Regions from separate parts of the Metabacillus mesotrionivorans genome, predicted to be linked through region 2. Evidence: predicted binding sites of a transcription regulator. Region 2 holds the regulator's gene; each other region holds the start of a gene.
The links. Region 2 encodes CtsR, which represses protease genes until heat stress. Its sites were predicted from a motif close to ATGGTCAATAAAGGTCAAACA; they were not measured.
Positions count from the first base shown of each region.

Region 1 (4,750 bases), on a different contig from region 2:
TAAAAAGAAGTGCTGCAGAAGATCGTATATCAGAGGGGCGTTCCTTGCTGGAGGTTCAGTGAATAATCCTGAGACATCCTCGTATCATCTGGAAATTTTCTCTCTGTACAAAGAGCATAATGATGCACTGTGCGAGCTGATGAATGTTTTTAACCTGAACAGCAAAACACTTGAGCGGAAAAAGGGGTATATCACCTATCTCAAGGAAGCGGAAAAAATCTCTGAGTTTTTGAGTATTATCGGAGGCCATCAGGCGCTGCTGCGCTTTGAAGATGTACGCATCGTGAGGGATATGAGAAACTCCGTAAACAGGCTCGTCAATTGTGAAACCGCTAACTTAAATAAAACAATTGGTGCTGCGATCCGCCAGGTTGAAAATATTAAATACATTGATGAAAAAATGGGTCTTGAAGCTCTGCCTGATAAATTAAGCGAAATTGCAAGGCTGCGGGTAGAGTATCAGGATGTCACGCTGAAAGAGCTCGGAGAAATGGTTTCGAGCGGAAAAATCAGCAAATCAGGCATAAACCACCGCCTGAGAAAATTGGACGAAATTGCAGAACAGCTTAGAAACGGCCAGCCGGTAACAATCAAATAAAAGGGGAAAGCAGAGGGGATTCACATGGCTCAAAAACAGGTCGAAGTTCGTTTGAAAACAGGCTTACAAGCACGTCCCGCAGCATTATTTGTACAAGAGGCCAACAGGTACGCATCAGATATCTTCCTTGAGAAGGATGGAAAAAAGGTGAATGCAAAAAGCATTATGGGGCTCATGAGCCTTGCCATCAGCTCAGGATCAACCGTAACACTGATTGCAGAAGGCCACGACGAAAACGAAGCACTTGAAGTTTTAACAGAATACGTAAAGCAGGAAGCTTAAAAACGGCCTTTGGGCCGTTTTTTTTATGGCGCAAGTTTACCGGCAGGTGACTGTAATGGTCCGGTGCAGCAAAGCAACTGCCAAATGGTCAAGATCTTGCTAGAAAAAGAGGTATTTGGCGTTCGCATGGGGAGTTGGCTGTAAATCGGGGGAAGCTGGTCGTTACGCAGTCAAAGTTGGTTGTAAAATAGTCGAAGTTGGTCGTATTGCATTGATTGTTGGATGTAACGCACTAATCTCTCTTAATTGGAATTGTTCAGAACCATGAGATAGCTGCCCGACCAGGTACAGAGCCGAAAATCAACGGCCAAATGGTCAAGATCTTGCTAGAAAAAGAGGCAGTTTGCACCTGTATGGGGAGTTGGCTGTAAAATCCAAATAAAAAAAGAACGGCACGATGCCGTTCTTTTTGCGCTTCTTATTTTTTGTCTGCTAACGTATTGCGGTCCATGACTTTGTCAATCAGGCCGTACTCAAGTGCACGCTCTGCTGTCATGAAGTTGTCGCGGTCTGTGTCGCGCGCGATGACTTCAATCGGCTGGCCTGTGCGGTCTGCAAGAATTTGATTAAGCTTGTCGCGAAGGAAAAGGATGCGTTTTGCAGCAATCTCAATTTCCGTAGCCTGGCCTTGCGCTCCTCCAAGAGGCTGATGGATCATGACTTCAGAGTTTGGAAGGGCATAACGCTTGCCTTTGGCGCCTGCTGCAAGAAGGAATGCTCCCATTGAAGCTGCCATACCGATGCAGATTGTTGATACTTGCGGCTTGATGAACTGCATTGTATCGTAAATGGCCATACCGGCAGTGATGGATCCGCCAGGGCTGTTGATGTAGATAGAAATGTCTTTTTCTGGATCTTCTGCTTCTAAGAATAATAGCTGAGAAACGATTGAGTTTGCAACGTTATCATCAATTCCGCTTCCAAGCATGATGATGCGGTCTTTTAAAAGACGTGAGTAAATATCATATGCACGTTCACCGCGGTTTGTCTGTTCAATAACTGTAGGAATTAAATTCATCGTATTTCCTCCTTTAAAGTAAAGGTAAATTTATGTACTCTCATCATACAACTAAGGTCAATAAAGGTCAAACGAAACGCTGCCGCCTGAGCATCTTTAAGGCACCTCTTATGTATATGTCAGAGCTAGTAACTGTAACCATGTTACCCAATTTTTCTTTTTTTCAAACGATTGGAGAAGAAGGAGCTATTTTTTTGAGATATGCAGTCCTTCCTGTGCCAGGGCGTAGTGAATGCCGTGTTTAAGCGTAGAGAGGCATGGAATGTTCTGCATCTGATACCGCGAGCTGACGATTTTCATGCTGAGTTCGGGTGAAATGCCCACTAGAATGCATGAAGTTCCAAGAAGCGCAGAAGCCTGAACAAGCTTTTGAAGCAAGTCGATTGTAAACTCGTCCACTTGTGAAATAGCTGTCAGATCGAGAATAAGAAACCTCGCTTTATACTCGGGCAGGTTAGAGAGTGTTTTGGTTAAAAGCTCCTCAGCTCTCGCTTCGTCGTATCTTCCGATCATCGCAAGGACGATGATGTTGTCAAGAACTGGGATGATTGGAGAAGAAATTTCCTTTACCAAATCAACAAGATCGGCTGTCCGCTTAGCAACACTTTGTTCCAGTGCAAGCATGTCAGCCCTTTCCTGCTCCTGAATCAGTGAGCGGATATTTCGCTGGGGAGTGATTCCGGAAGGCGAAAATTCAAATTCTGAATACGGATCTCCGCTTGTCTGGCTTTTCACCACCCTGTACCAGACGGTTTTCCCGAACAGTCCGCTTAGGACGCCGGCCCAGTGACCGGCCAGGAACGAACCCTCCACTGTCTTGCCCTGAGCTTTGTTAACCTTATACTCCCAGCCATTTTCGATCCTCACTACAGCTCTGCAGTCGTCATAGGACAGAACATCGATTGCGGTTTTACCCCAACCGGCTGTAACATATGTATTCGGCAGGCTCTTTAAGATATCCTCTGTTTTTCCGATGGATCGCTTGTAAAAGTCGCTGACAATTTCTCCTGTACGGTACCCTGCAGTTTCAAGTACAACTCTTGCTGCTTGTTCCCCGGAAATTTCTTCAATTGAATCAAGAAATGTTTTAAATGCCGTATTAATCCAGAATAATACGACTTCATCTCCTTCAAATTGGTAAGCTGCCTGTGATAAATCCCAATCAAAGGAAGAACCGTTTACATTTATTGAATAGCGGTCTGTCATTATGTTTTATCTCCTTTATTCTGCTGTTGCTGTTATAAACCCTTTACCCGTTCTGCCGCTGTTGTAAAGCCTGTATTTCTAATCATACAATAGAATCTGCCCGCCTGTATATTTTGGAAGTGCATAAAATATAGCGCTTTCTGGACACAAAGAAAAATAACGCTTGAAACAGGCTGAGGTTTTGTCGTATAATAGCGCTACTGGCCAATACGTGCGCTCGTAGCTCAGTTGGATAGAGCGGTGGTTTCCGGTACCACGTCTGTCGGAGGTTCGAATCCTCTCGAGCGCGTCTAAATGATAGAGAGCTGTTTCCTTAGGGAAGCAGCTCTTTTTCATTTTTTATAAGAACGATAAGCCGAACCTGCTAGACTTTCACGGAAACAGGCTCATGCATCAGGGTAAGTGCCTTTCCAAAACTCCTCACTCTATCATCTACTATATAAAGGAGTGATAATAGTGAGTGTTTCGGATAAATATCAGATTGAACAGCGCTATATTCGAATTGGAAATGCGAGACCGGGAACTAGTTTAACCGGCCCTCTCTTCATTGTTGCACATGAGACCGCCAATAACTCTGCTGATGCAGATGACCATTTTTCCTATTTTAATAATGCACAGCCGAGTGCGTCTGCCCATACATTTATAGATGACGGAAAAATTCTTGAGATTATCCCTCTAAATGAGAGAGCCTATCATAATTTATATACAAATCCCGAGGACAACCGGCTGTTCGGGGCTGATGCGAATAATGCGGCAATTGGAGTGGAGCTGTGCCGTACGGGGGTTTTCCGCGAAGCGTATGACCGTTATGTCTGGTACCATGCCTATCTTTGCCGGAGGTTTAATCTTGATCCTTCTTCTAAAATTGTCGCGCACAGCACACTTGACCCGAGAAGACGTTCAGATCCTGAAAGCTGGCTTGTTCCAAACGGCGTAACGTTTGCCCAGTTTTTAAGAGATGTCCGTGCGTACTATAATTCGTGGGACAGCAGTACGTCTCCTCCAATCAGGGTTCAGCCGCCCGAGCGTGAAACAGGCAGTGAGATTGATACGACTGTGCTAAGAAGCGGGGATTCGGGATCGGATGTGCAATTTTTGCAGAAAAAGCTGATTTCCCTTGGATACTCGCTTCCGAGATTCGGGGCGGACGGGACGTTTGGAGCTGAAACAGAGGCTGCGGTGAGGCAATTTCAGCAGGAGCAGCGCATCCCCGTTGACGGAATTGTCGGACCGGAAACGTTCAGCAGGCTGAACAGAGCGAAACCAAGGCGTCCAAAGCCGTTTCCGGGGACTCTTTACAGACTGAAGACTCCGTACATGAGAGGATCCAATATTGGAGAAATCCAAAGGAAACTTGGTGTTCCTGCTGATTCGGTCTATGGCCCTGTCACAGCCCAGGCAGTAAGGGATTTTCAGAGAAGAGAAGGGCTTAAGGTTGACGGAATTGTCGGACCTGCAACCTGGGCACGGCTGTTTCGCTGAAAATAAGGAAAAAAAGCCCCGCAGGGAATTCCCGGCGGGGCATGTTTTAATGGAATGTGAATAGTATGTAAGCAGTCCAGTAAGCCGCACTGGACAAGAAGTGTTTATTGCCGCGCTTGGCGACTCAACATAATCAATGATAAATCATCATCCGTATTTTGTGA
Region 1 is NZ_JBQMFF010000003.1:401,472-406,221, reverse strand. It holds gene whiA (DNA-binding protein WhiA) at 1-598, shown strand, start outside; gene ACTSEZ_RS11965 (HPr family phosphocarrier protein) at 623-880, shown strand; gene clpP (ATP-dependent Clp endopeptidase proteolytic subunit ClpP) at 1,299-1,898, opposite strand; gene ACTSEZ_RS11955 (STAS domain-containing protein) at 2,085-3,104, opposite strand; tRNA gene ACTSEZ_RS11950 (tRNA-Arg) at 3,318-3,393, shown strand; partial or broken gene ACTSEZ_RS11945 (peptidoglycan recognition protein family protein) at 3,561-4,088, shown strand; gene ACTSEZ_RS11940 (peptidoglycan-binding domain-containing protein) at 4,161-4,586, shown strand.
Region 1: a site for CtsR is predicted at 1,952-1,972, ahead of clpP (ATP-dependent Clp endopeptidase proteolytic subunit ClpP). Genes of this name have one in related genera too.

Region 2 (4,750 bases):
GGACAGCAGAGATGCTGTCTTTTTTGTTGTTCAGAAGGAAATCAGGGGGGACATAGTACAAACAACCGCTTGAATCGTACCCTGGTAAACTGTAAAACGATATCGGAGGGTAAGCAAATGCTTCAATCGTACCCTGTTAAACCGAAAAACGATATCAGAGGGTAAGCAAAGCCCCGATCACATACCCTCCAAAACCGAAAAACAACCTCACAGGGCAAGCATGCACCTGAATACCATAGCAATTCCCGCCTAACTCTTATCCACCAATCTAATCATGCCTTGCCGCATGCACTTTTATTCTTATGCAGAAAAGCTGCGTTTAATGGATCCCGGTCAGAAAAACAGCTCATTATTACCGATTGCTGACGTATACATAAAGTATTATCCTTCCTCCACCTTCCTTTCATTACTCTTCCCATTTAAAATAATACGGCAAATTCTGTTTAAAAACGTTTCACTGCCGTTAATAATGGAAATAGATAGATGAGCAGTTATGAGTTGAAAAAATGGTACGTTCGTTTTATATTAGTGTTAAAGTCAAATATAGTCAAAGTCAAGTTAGGGGGAGGCGGAGTGCGGAACATCTCGGATGTCATTGAACAGTATTTGAAGCAGGTGCTTACGACGAGCGGCAAGGAAATCGTCGAAATCAAAAGAAGTGAAATTGCGGATAAGTTTCAGTGTGTGCCCTCACAAATCAATTATGTCATCAATACCCGTTTTACGATTGAACGAGGATATATCGTAGAGAGCAAAAGGGGAGGCGGCGGCTACATTCGGATTATAAAAGTGAAATCGAATGATGCTGCGCATTTAATTGATCAGATCATGGGCATTATCGACAGGCGGATCTCTCAGTCATCTGCTGAAGATCTCATATTAAGGCTTGTAAGTGAAGATGTCATTTCAGAACGGGAAGCAAAAATCATGCTGAGTGTGATTGACAGGTCCGTTTTATATATTGAACTGCCGCACAGGGATGAATTGCGGGCAAGAATGATAAAGGCCATGCTGACTTCCTTGAAATACCGATGAGAGCAGGTGACAGACTTGATATGCCAGGAATGCAAGGAGAGACCGGCAACATTTCATTTTACGAAGGTTGTGAACGGCGAAAAAACTGAGGTTCATATTTGTGATAAATGTGCTCAGAACAACAGTTCCATGTTCATTGACAGCAGCAAAGGATTTTCTATTAATAACTTGCTGGCAGGCCTTTTGAACATGGATTCATCCGTTTCCGCATCAAAGCAGGATGTTTTTAAAAAAAATGAAGTTCTGCAGTGTCCCGGCTGCGAGATGACGTTTCAGCAGTTTACAAAAGTGGGACGGTTCGGTTGTTCCGAGTGCTACCGGACGTTTAAAGATCAAATTAACCCGATTCTGAGAAGAGTCCACAGCGGCAATACGGTGCATGCTGGAAAGATTCCAGAGCGAATTGGCGGTAGCATTCACATCCGCAAACGAATAGAGTTATTAAAACAGAATCTAAAAGAGCAAATTCAGCAGGAAGAGTTTGAAAAGGCTGCTGAAATCCGGGATGAGATCCGTTCGCTTGAACTTTCGTTAAAAAGTTCCAGAGGAGGTGAATCCTGATATGTCACTTCAGCAGTTTATTAACCAGGCGATGAGTGCCTGGATGAGCAAGGATGGGCCTGATTCAGACATTGTTCTCAGCAGCCGTGTCAGACTGGCAAGAAACATTGAGAAGTACAGGTTTCCGACTTTTGCTTCGAATGAAGAGCTGCAGGATATTCTCTCTCTTTTTGAAGAGACGTTTGCGGATAAGAGCGTAGATGAGATCGGCAAGCTTGAAATGCTCCGCATGGATGATTTGCAGCCTATTCAAAAAAGGGTGCTCGTTGAGAAGCATTTAATCAGTCCGAATTTAGCAGAGGATTCTTCGTTCGGCGCATGTTTGCTGTCTGAGAATGAAGAGGTCAGCATCATGCTGAATGAAGAGGATCATATTCGCATTCAGTGTCTGTATCCCGGTCTGCAGCTGAAAGAAGCTTTAAAAGCAGCGAGCAGGCTTGATGACTGGATGGAAGGTTCGGTTGACTATGCGTTTGATGAACAAATAGGATACTTAACCAGCTGCCCGACAAATGTGGGAACAGGGCTGAGGGCATCGGTGATGATGCACTTGCCGGCTCTTGTGCTCACACAGCAGATGAACAGAATTATTCCGGCTATTAATCAATTAGGTCTGGTTGTTAGAGGAATTTACGGGGAAGGCAGCGAAGCATTAGGTAACATCTTTCAGATTTCCAATCAGATTACTCTCGGCAAGTCTGAGGATGATATTGCAGAAGATCTGCTGAGTGTGGTGCACCAGCTGATTGAAAAAGAGCGCTCTGCACGGGAAGCTTTATATAAAACGTCGCAGGTGCCGCTTGAGGACCGTGTGTTCAGATCCCTGGGCACGCTGACATACAGCAGGATCATTGAATCCAAAGAAGCAGCTAAATGTTTATCAGATGTGAGACTGGGAATTGATTTAAATATCATCAAAGATATTTCCAGAAATATTTTAAATGAGCTGATGATCCTGACTCAGCCGGGATTTCTCCAGCAGTATTCCGGAGGAGCATTGCGCCCGGATGAACGGGACATAAGAAGAGCTTCATTAATCAGAGAAAGACTAAACCTAGAAATGGTCAGAAGGATGGAGGATGATGAAGGATGATGTTTGGAAGATTTACTGAACGCGCTCAGAAGGTTCTTGCATTAGCACAAGAGGAAGCCGTCCGTCTTGGACATAACAATATCGGCACAGAGCATATTCTTCTCGGTCTTGTAAGAGAAGGTGAGGGCATCGCTGCCAAAGCGCTGACAGCTCTTGGCCTTGGATCAGATAAAATTCAAAAAGAAGTAGAGAGCCTCATCGGCAGAGGACAGGAAATTTCACAGACGATACACTACACTCCCCGAGCTAAAAAGGTGATTGAGCTTTCCATGGATGAAGCAAGAAAGCTTGGACATTCATACGTAGGCACAGAGCACATTCTTTTGGGTCTTATCCGCGAAGGTGAAGGTGTGGCTGCACGGGTGCTTAATAACCTCGGTGTAAGCTTAAATAAAGCACGCCAGCAAGTGCTCCAGCTGCTTGGCAGCAATGAGTCCGGCTCAGGCCACCAGAGCGGATCTATGAACAATGCCAATACGCCGACTCTGGACAGTCTGGCACGCGATCTGACGGCCATTGCACGCGAAGGCAGTCTTGACCCTGTCATTGGCCGAAGCAAAGAAATCCAAAGGGTCATTGAAGTTTTAAGCCGCAGAACGAAAAACAATCCTGTTTTAATCGGGGAGCCTGGTGTCGGTAAAACGGCAATCGCAGAAGGCCTTGCCCAGCAGATTGTGAACAATGAAGTACCGGAGATCCTCCGCGACAAGCGTGTTATGACACTTGATATGGGGACTGTTGTTGCCGGCACGAAATACCGCGGTGAATTTGAAGACCGTCTGAAAAAAGTGATGGATGAAATTCGCCAGGCAGGCAACATTATCCTGTTTATCGACGAACTTCATACACTGATCGGTGCAGGAGGCGCTGAGGGGGCAATTGATGCTTCCAACATCCTTAAGCCGTCGCTTGCAAGGGGAGAACTTCAGTGCATCGGGGCCACTACGCTTGATGAGTACCGCAAATATATTGAAAAGGATGCAGCTCTCGAACGACGCTTCCAGCCGATTCAGGTTGATGAGCCGACAGCTGATGAAAGCATCCAGATTTTAAAAGGGCTTCGCGACCGTTATGAAGCTCATCACAGAGTATCCATCACGGATGAGGCAATTGATGCAGCGGTTAAGCTTTCAGACCGCTATATCTCAGACCGTTTCCTTCCGGATAAAGCAATCGATTTAATTGATGAAGCCGGTTCGAAGGTTCGCCTCCGTTCGTTTACAACTCCTCCGAACTTAAAAGAGCTTGAAATGAAGCTTGAGGAAGTGCGCAAGGAAAAAGATGCATCTGTTCAAAGCCAGGAATTTGAAAAAGCGGCTTCTCTCCGTGATACAGAGCAGCGTCTGCGCGAGCAGCTCGAGGAAACGAAGAAAACATGGAAAGAAAAACAGGGTCAGGAAAATTCGGAAGTGACAGTGGATGATATCGCAATGGTTGTTGCGAGCTGGACTGGAATTCCTGTCTCACGCCTTGCCCAGACAGAAACAGATAAGCTGCTGAACATGGAGCAGATTCTTCATAACCGCGTGATTGGCCAGGATGAAGCCGTTGTAGCTGTTGCAAAGGCTGTGCGCCGCGCAAGAGCAGGGCTTAAAGATCCGAAGCGCCCGATTGGGTCATTTGTTTTCCTCGGCCCTACAGGCGTAGGTAAAACAGAGCTTGCAAGAGCACTTGCAGAATCCATCTTCGGCGATGAGGATGCCATGATCCGGATTGATATGTCCGAATATATGGAGAAGCACTCCACATCAAGACTTGTTGGTTCCCCTCCGGGATATGTCGGGTATGAAGAAGGCGGACAGCTGACTGAAAAAGTACGCAGAAAGCCGTATTCTGTTGTTCTTCTCGATGAAATTGAAAAAGCTCACCCTGATGTTTTCAACATTCTTCTTCAGGTGCTTGAAGACGGACGATTAACAGATTCTAAAGGAAGAACGGTCGATTTCAGAAATACCATTTTAATCATGACGTCGAATGTCGGCGCAAGCGAACTGAAGCGCAACAAGTACGTTGGCTTTAACGTGCAGGATGAGGCGCAGGATTACAAGGATATGAAGGGCA
Region 2 is NZ_JBQMFF010000012.1:53,918-58,667, reverse strand. It holds gene ACTSEZ_RS19955 (CtsR family transcriptional regulator) at 574-1,035, shown strand; gene mcsA (protein-arginine kinase activator protein McsA) at 1,051-1,596, shown strand; gene mcsB (protein-arginine kinase McsB) at 1,598-2,689, shown strand; gene clpC (ATP-dependent protease ATP-binding subunit ClpC) at 2,686-4,750, shown strand, end outside.

Region 3 (4,750 bases), on a different contig from region 2:
GGACAAGCGGGGATATCGATGTGCTCACGCATGAAGCGGGCCATGCATTCCAGGTTTATATGAGCCGTCATTTCAATTTGTCGGAGTACCATTTCCCAACCTATGAAGCGTGCGAAATTCATTCCATGAGCATGGAGTTCTTCACGTGGCCATGGATGGAATCCTTCTTTAAGGAAGATGCGGAGAAGTATAAGTTCAGCCACTTGAGTGCAGCTCTTCAGTTCCTTCCATACGGTGTAGCTGTAGATGAGTTCCAGCACTTTATCTATGAAAATCCGGAAGCTTCTCCGCAGGAACGCAAACTTGCCTGGAGAGAAATGGAGCGGAAGTATTTGCCGCACCGTGATTACGGGGACAACGAATTTTTAGAAGGCGGAGGCTTCTGGCAGCGTCAGGGCCATATTTACAACTCGCCATTTTACTACATCGATTATACGCTTGCTCAAATCTGCGCTCTTCAATTCTGGAAGAAAATGCACGAAGATAAAGACGCGGCATGGGCAGATTACCTTCATCTCTGCAAGCAGGGCGGAAGCAAATCTTTCCTTGAGCTCGTGGAGACAGCGCATTTGATTTCTCCGTTTGAAGATGGCTGCGTTCAGTCTGTTACAGGAGAGATCAGGGAGTGGCTTGAAAAGGTAGATGATACAAAGCTGTAATCTTTAAACCGTCAGCGGTATGCTGGCGGTTTTTTAGTCCAATGAATGAAGTGAATTTCAGCACAAAGACTGAGCAAAGATGAAACCAAAAAACCTATACTTGAAAAGGGATCGATCAGCCGGCAGCAGCAACCGGAAAAAATCCAGTACAAATAAGAGAATAGGTGGTTCAAATGAAATTTCTCCACATCCAAATGCACGCAAAAAACCTTCTGAAGCTCAAAAAATTTTACACAGAATCGCTGAGTATGAACATAATCTCCGAAGACTCGGACTCCTTTACTGTTCAGTCAGGAAAAACTCTTTTGACGTTCAGACAGTCAGAGGAGTCCGCATATTACCATCTCTGCTTTAGGGTGAATGAGTTCTTTTTTGACATGATGGCAGGTAGGCTGCCTTTGCTCTCAAATGAACAAGGCGAGAAAATTATGGACTGGAAAGGCAAACAGGCATACTTTTACGATTCTGAAGGTAACATCCTCGAAATGATTGTCAGGAGAGAGGCTGAAAAACTGACTGGCTGGTTTGATGTCTTTGAAGTAGGTCTGCCCTGCACCAGTGTCAAGAGCATGCGGAAGGATTTGAATTTTTTAAGGGATATCCATAACGGGGAAGATAGCATGTTTTCATTTTACGGGGATCATCACGGTTCACTTGTTCTTGTGAATCAGGGGAGGCCGTGGTTCCCTACACAAAGAGGGGCAGAAATTCACCCGCTGGCAATTGAAGCAGAGGACCAGACAGAAATTGAATTTGTTCACCCGGTCTATCCATATAAGATTAAGGCAAAAAAAAAAGAGCTGAATTCCTATGAATTCAGCTCTTTTCCAAGTTTAACCTTGCTTTACTGTCAGTGTATCATCAACAAGCGATACAGTAAGTTCGGAGATTTGGCTGCCATCCAGAAGAACATCGGCAATGGCATCTTCAACATGCTCTTGTATCACTCTGCGGAGCGGACGTGCTCCAAAGGCAGGATGATAGCCGAGCTCTGCTATTTTTTCTTTTGCTTCATCTGTGATGTTCAGCTTAATGTGCTGTTCATTGAGCGTTTCCTGAAGCTCACCAAGCATAATGTCTACGATTTGCAGCAGATCCGTTTTTTCGAGAGACTTAAATTCGATGATGCTGTCAAAACGGTTCAGAAATTCAGGCTTAAAGAATGAACCAAGTGACTCAAGCAATGAGCTTTCGTTCAGTGCTTCGCTGTTTCCGAAGCCGACTGTGACTTTCTTGTGTCCGGCACCGGCATTGCTTGTCATGATAATGACGGTGTCTTTGAAACTTACCGTTCTGCCCTGGCTGTCTGTCAGGCGGCCATCCTCCATGACTTGTAGGAACATATGCTGCACATCTGGATGAGCTTTTTCAATTTCATCAAGCAGGATGATGCTGTACGGGTTCCGGCGGACTTTTTCGGATAGCTGTCCTGCTTCCTCGTGACCGACATAGCCCGGAGGTGATCCGATAATCTTCGAGACAGAGTGTTTTTCCATATATTCACTCATGTCCAGGCGGATCAGTGAATCACGCGTACCAAACAGCTCGGATGCAAGGGTTTTGGTCAATTCCGTTTTTCCGACTCCTGTAGGGCCGACGAACAGGAATGAACCGATTGGACGCTGTTTTGATTTTAGCCCTGCACGGCTTCTTCGGATGGCCTTTGCCACTTTCTTAACGGCTTCTTCCTGACCGATGACTTTACTGGAAAGTTTGCTTTCAAGATTTTTCATTTGAGCCTGCTCATCTTCCTGTAACTTGCCTACCGGAATGCCTGTTTTCTTTTCGATAATGGCTGCAATATCTTCTGCTTCCACTGTTGCATGGGATGTTGACTGCATGCTTTCAAGCTTTAGTTCCTCGTCACGCAGCTTAGCAGCAAGCTCATAGTTTTCTTCTTTTGTAGCCTGTGCTTTCTTTCGTGCAATCTCAGCCAGTTTCCCGCTGATATCTTCACCGCCGCCTGACTGCAGGTTCTTTTTTGATCCCGCTTCATCAAGAAGATCAATGGCTTTATCTGGCAGATAACGGTCCTGGATGTAGCGGTGTGAAAGCATAACAGTTGCTTTAATCGCATCTTCCGAATAAGACACTTCATGATATTTTTCGTATTTGTCCTGAATGCCTTTCAGGATTTCAATCGCTTTTTCCAGAGAAGGCTCAGTGACCATGACAGGCTGGAAGCGGCGTTCAAGTGCTGCATCTTTTTCAATCTGACGGTATTCTTTCAGAGTAGTGGCTCCGACAACCTGGAGCTCTCCGCGTGCAAGCGCCGGTTTTAGAATGTTGCCTGCGTCCATGGAGCCTTCTGCTGAGCCTGCGCCTACAAGCTGATGAATTTCATCTATAAACAGAATGATGTTTTTCTTTTGATGAAGTTCTGAGATCAGCTGCTTCATTCTCTCTTCAAATTGTCCTCTGACCCCGGTATTTGCAACAAGTGACGCAACATCCAGCAGATAAACTTCTTTATTCTTCAGTTTAGCCGGAACATCCCCCTCTGCAATTTTAAGAGCAAAGCCCTCTACTACAGCCGTTTTCCCGACACCAGGCTCTCCGATAAGAACAGGGTTGTTTTTGTTTCTTCTGTTCAGTATCTCTATTAATCGTTCAACTTCCGCATCTCTGCCGATGACAGGATCAATGACGCCGGCTTTTGCAGCATGTGTCAGGTTGCGTGCCAGCTGATCAAGGAGTCCGTTTCGGCCTTGTTTTTGTGCCGTTTGTTCAGCATTAGGACCAAATGGCTGTGATGGCGGGACATGACCGAACCCTCCGCTTGGAACTGAACTTCTGTACTTGGCATAACAGTCAGAGCAGATCATGACTTGATGGCGCTCATGGTTGATTTGCATAGTTAAATGAACAGATGCTTTCTTAGCTTGGCAGTTTTGACATAGCATAGTGAAAACCTCCATATAATAAATTTATGTTTATGTTTGACTTTGACTATCTTTGACTTTTGATTGAAAGAAAAATCATCTCGAGTGGATGATCTTGATTCTTATTATAGTTTGACCTATTTTGACTTTCAAGTATTTTGTTTTACCTTTTTTATCTTTTCAGGAAAGAACGATTCCTTTACTCAAACAGTGACAATCTGTCCTTCTTTCCTGGCACCTTGTCTCATATACATATGAAAAGACCAGGGTTCGTATCGGAGGCAAAACAATGAAGAAACAATGGTTTCAGGTAGTGCAGATAGCAGCTGTATATGTGGGCACGGTAGTGGGGGCAGGATTTGCCACCGGCAGGGAGATTGTTGAATTTTTTACGCAGTATGGCGTTTTTGGAATGTTTGGCATTCTTATATGCGGTTATTTTTTTATGCATCTTGGGTCCAAAATGATGATTATTTCAAAAAGGATAGGTGCAAATTCTTATCAGGATCTCAATCTTTTTTTGTTCGGAAAATCATGCGGTACGGTCGTCAATCTGTTTATGCTTGTCGTTTTGTTCGGTGTTACGTCTGTCATGCTTTCAGGGGCGGGTGCCATTTTTGAAGAGCAGCTTCACCTTTCAAGCCGGTTTGGCGTTGTTTTGACGATTGCGCTGACGCTTATTGCCATGTCATTTGGATCAAAGGGCCTTTTCAGTGTGAACATTATTGTTGTGCCGATGCTGATTTTGTTCAGTGTGCTTGTGGCTGCTTCATCTTTTGATGCTCATTCGGCAAAGAGTCTCATGTCCGGTCATTCATCCTTTAAGTGGATCATCTCTGCGGTTTCCTACGCGGCGTTTAATCTTGCGATGGCGGAGGCCGTGCTTGTCCCGCTTGCAAAGGAAATAGAGGATGAGCGAACGGCAAAATGGGGCGGGATTGCAGGCGGTGCCATCCTCACGTTTATTTTGCTCAGCAGTCATTTTGCGCTGTCCTCATTGCGTGATGTCATCTCCTATGATATCCCGATGGCAGAAGTCATGAAGGCATCTGTGTTTTCGTTTTTTATCATTTATATTCTTGTCATCTATGGGGAAGTGTTTACATCTGTAATCGGGAACCTGTTCGGGCTCGAGCGCCATCTTATACGCGTCGTTCCACTTCCTGGCATGCTGATTATTGCCATGCTGCTGTGCGGTGCGTTTTTTAT
Region 3 is NZ_JBQMFF010000001.1:611,973-616,722, forward strand. It holds gene ACTSEZ_RS03065 (M3 family oligoendopeptidase) at 1-659, shown strand, start outside; gene ACTSEZ_RS03070 (ATP-dependent Clp protease ATP-binding subunit) at 1,493-3,562, opposite strand; gene ACTSEZ_RS03075 (YkvI family membrane protein) at 3,831-4,750, shown strand, end outside.
Region 3: a site for CtsR is predicted at 3,671-3,691, ahead of ACTSEZ_RS03070 (ATP-dependent Clp protease ATP-binding subunit). Genes of this name have one in related genera too.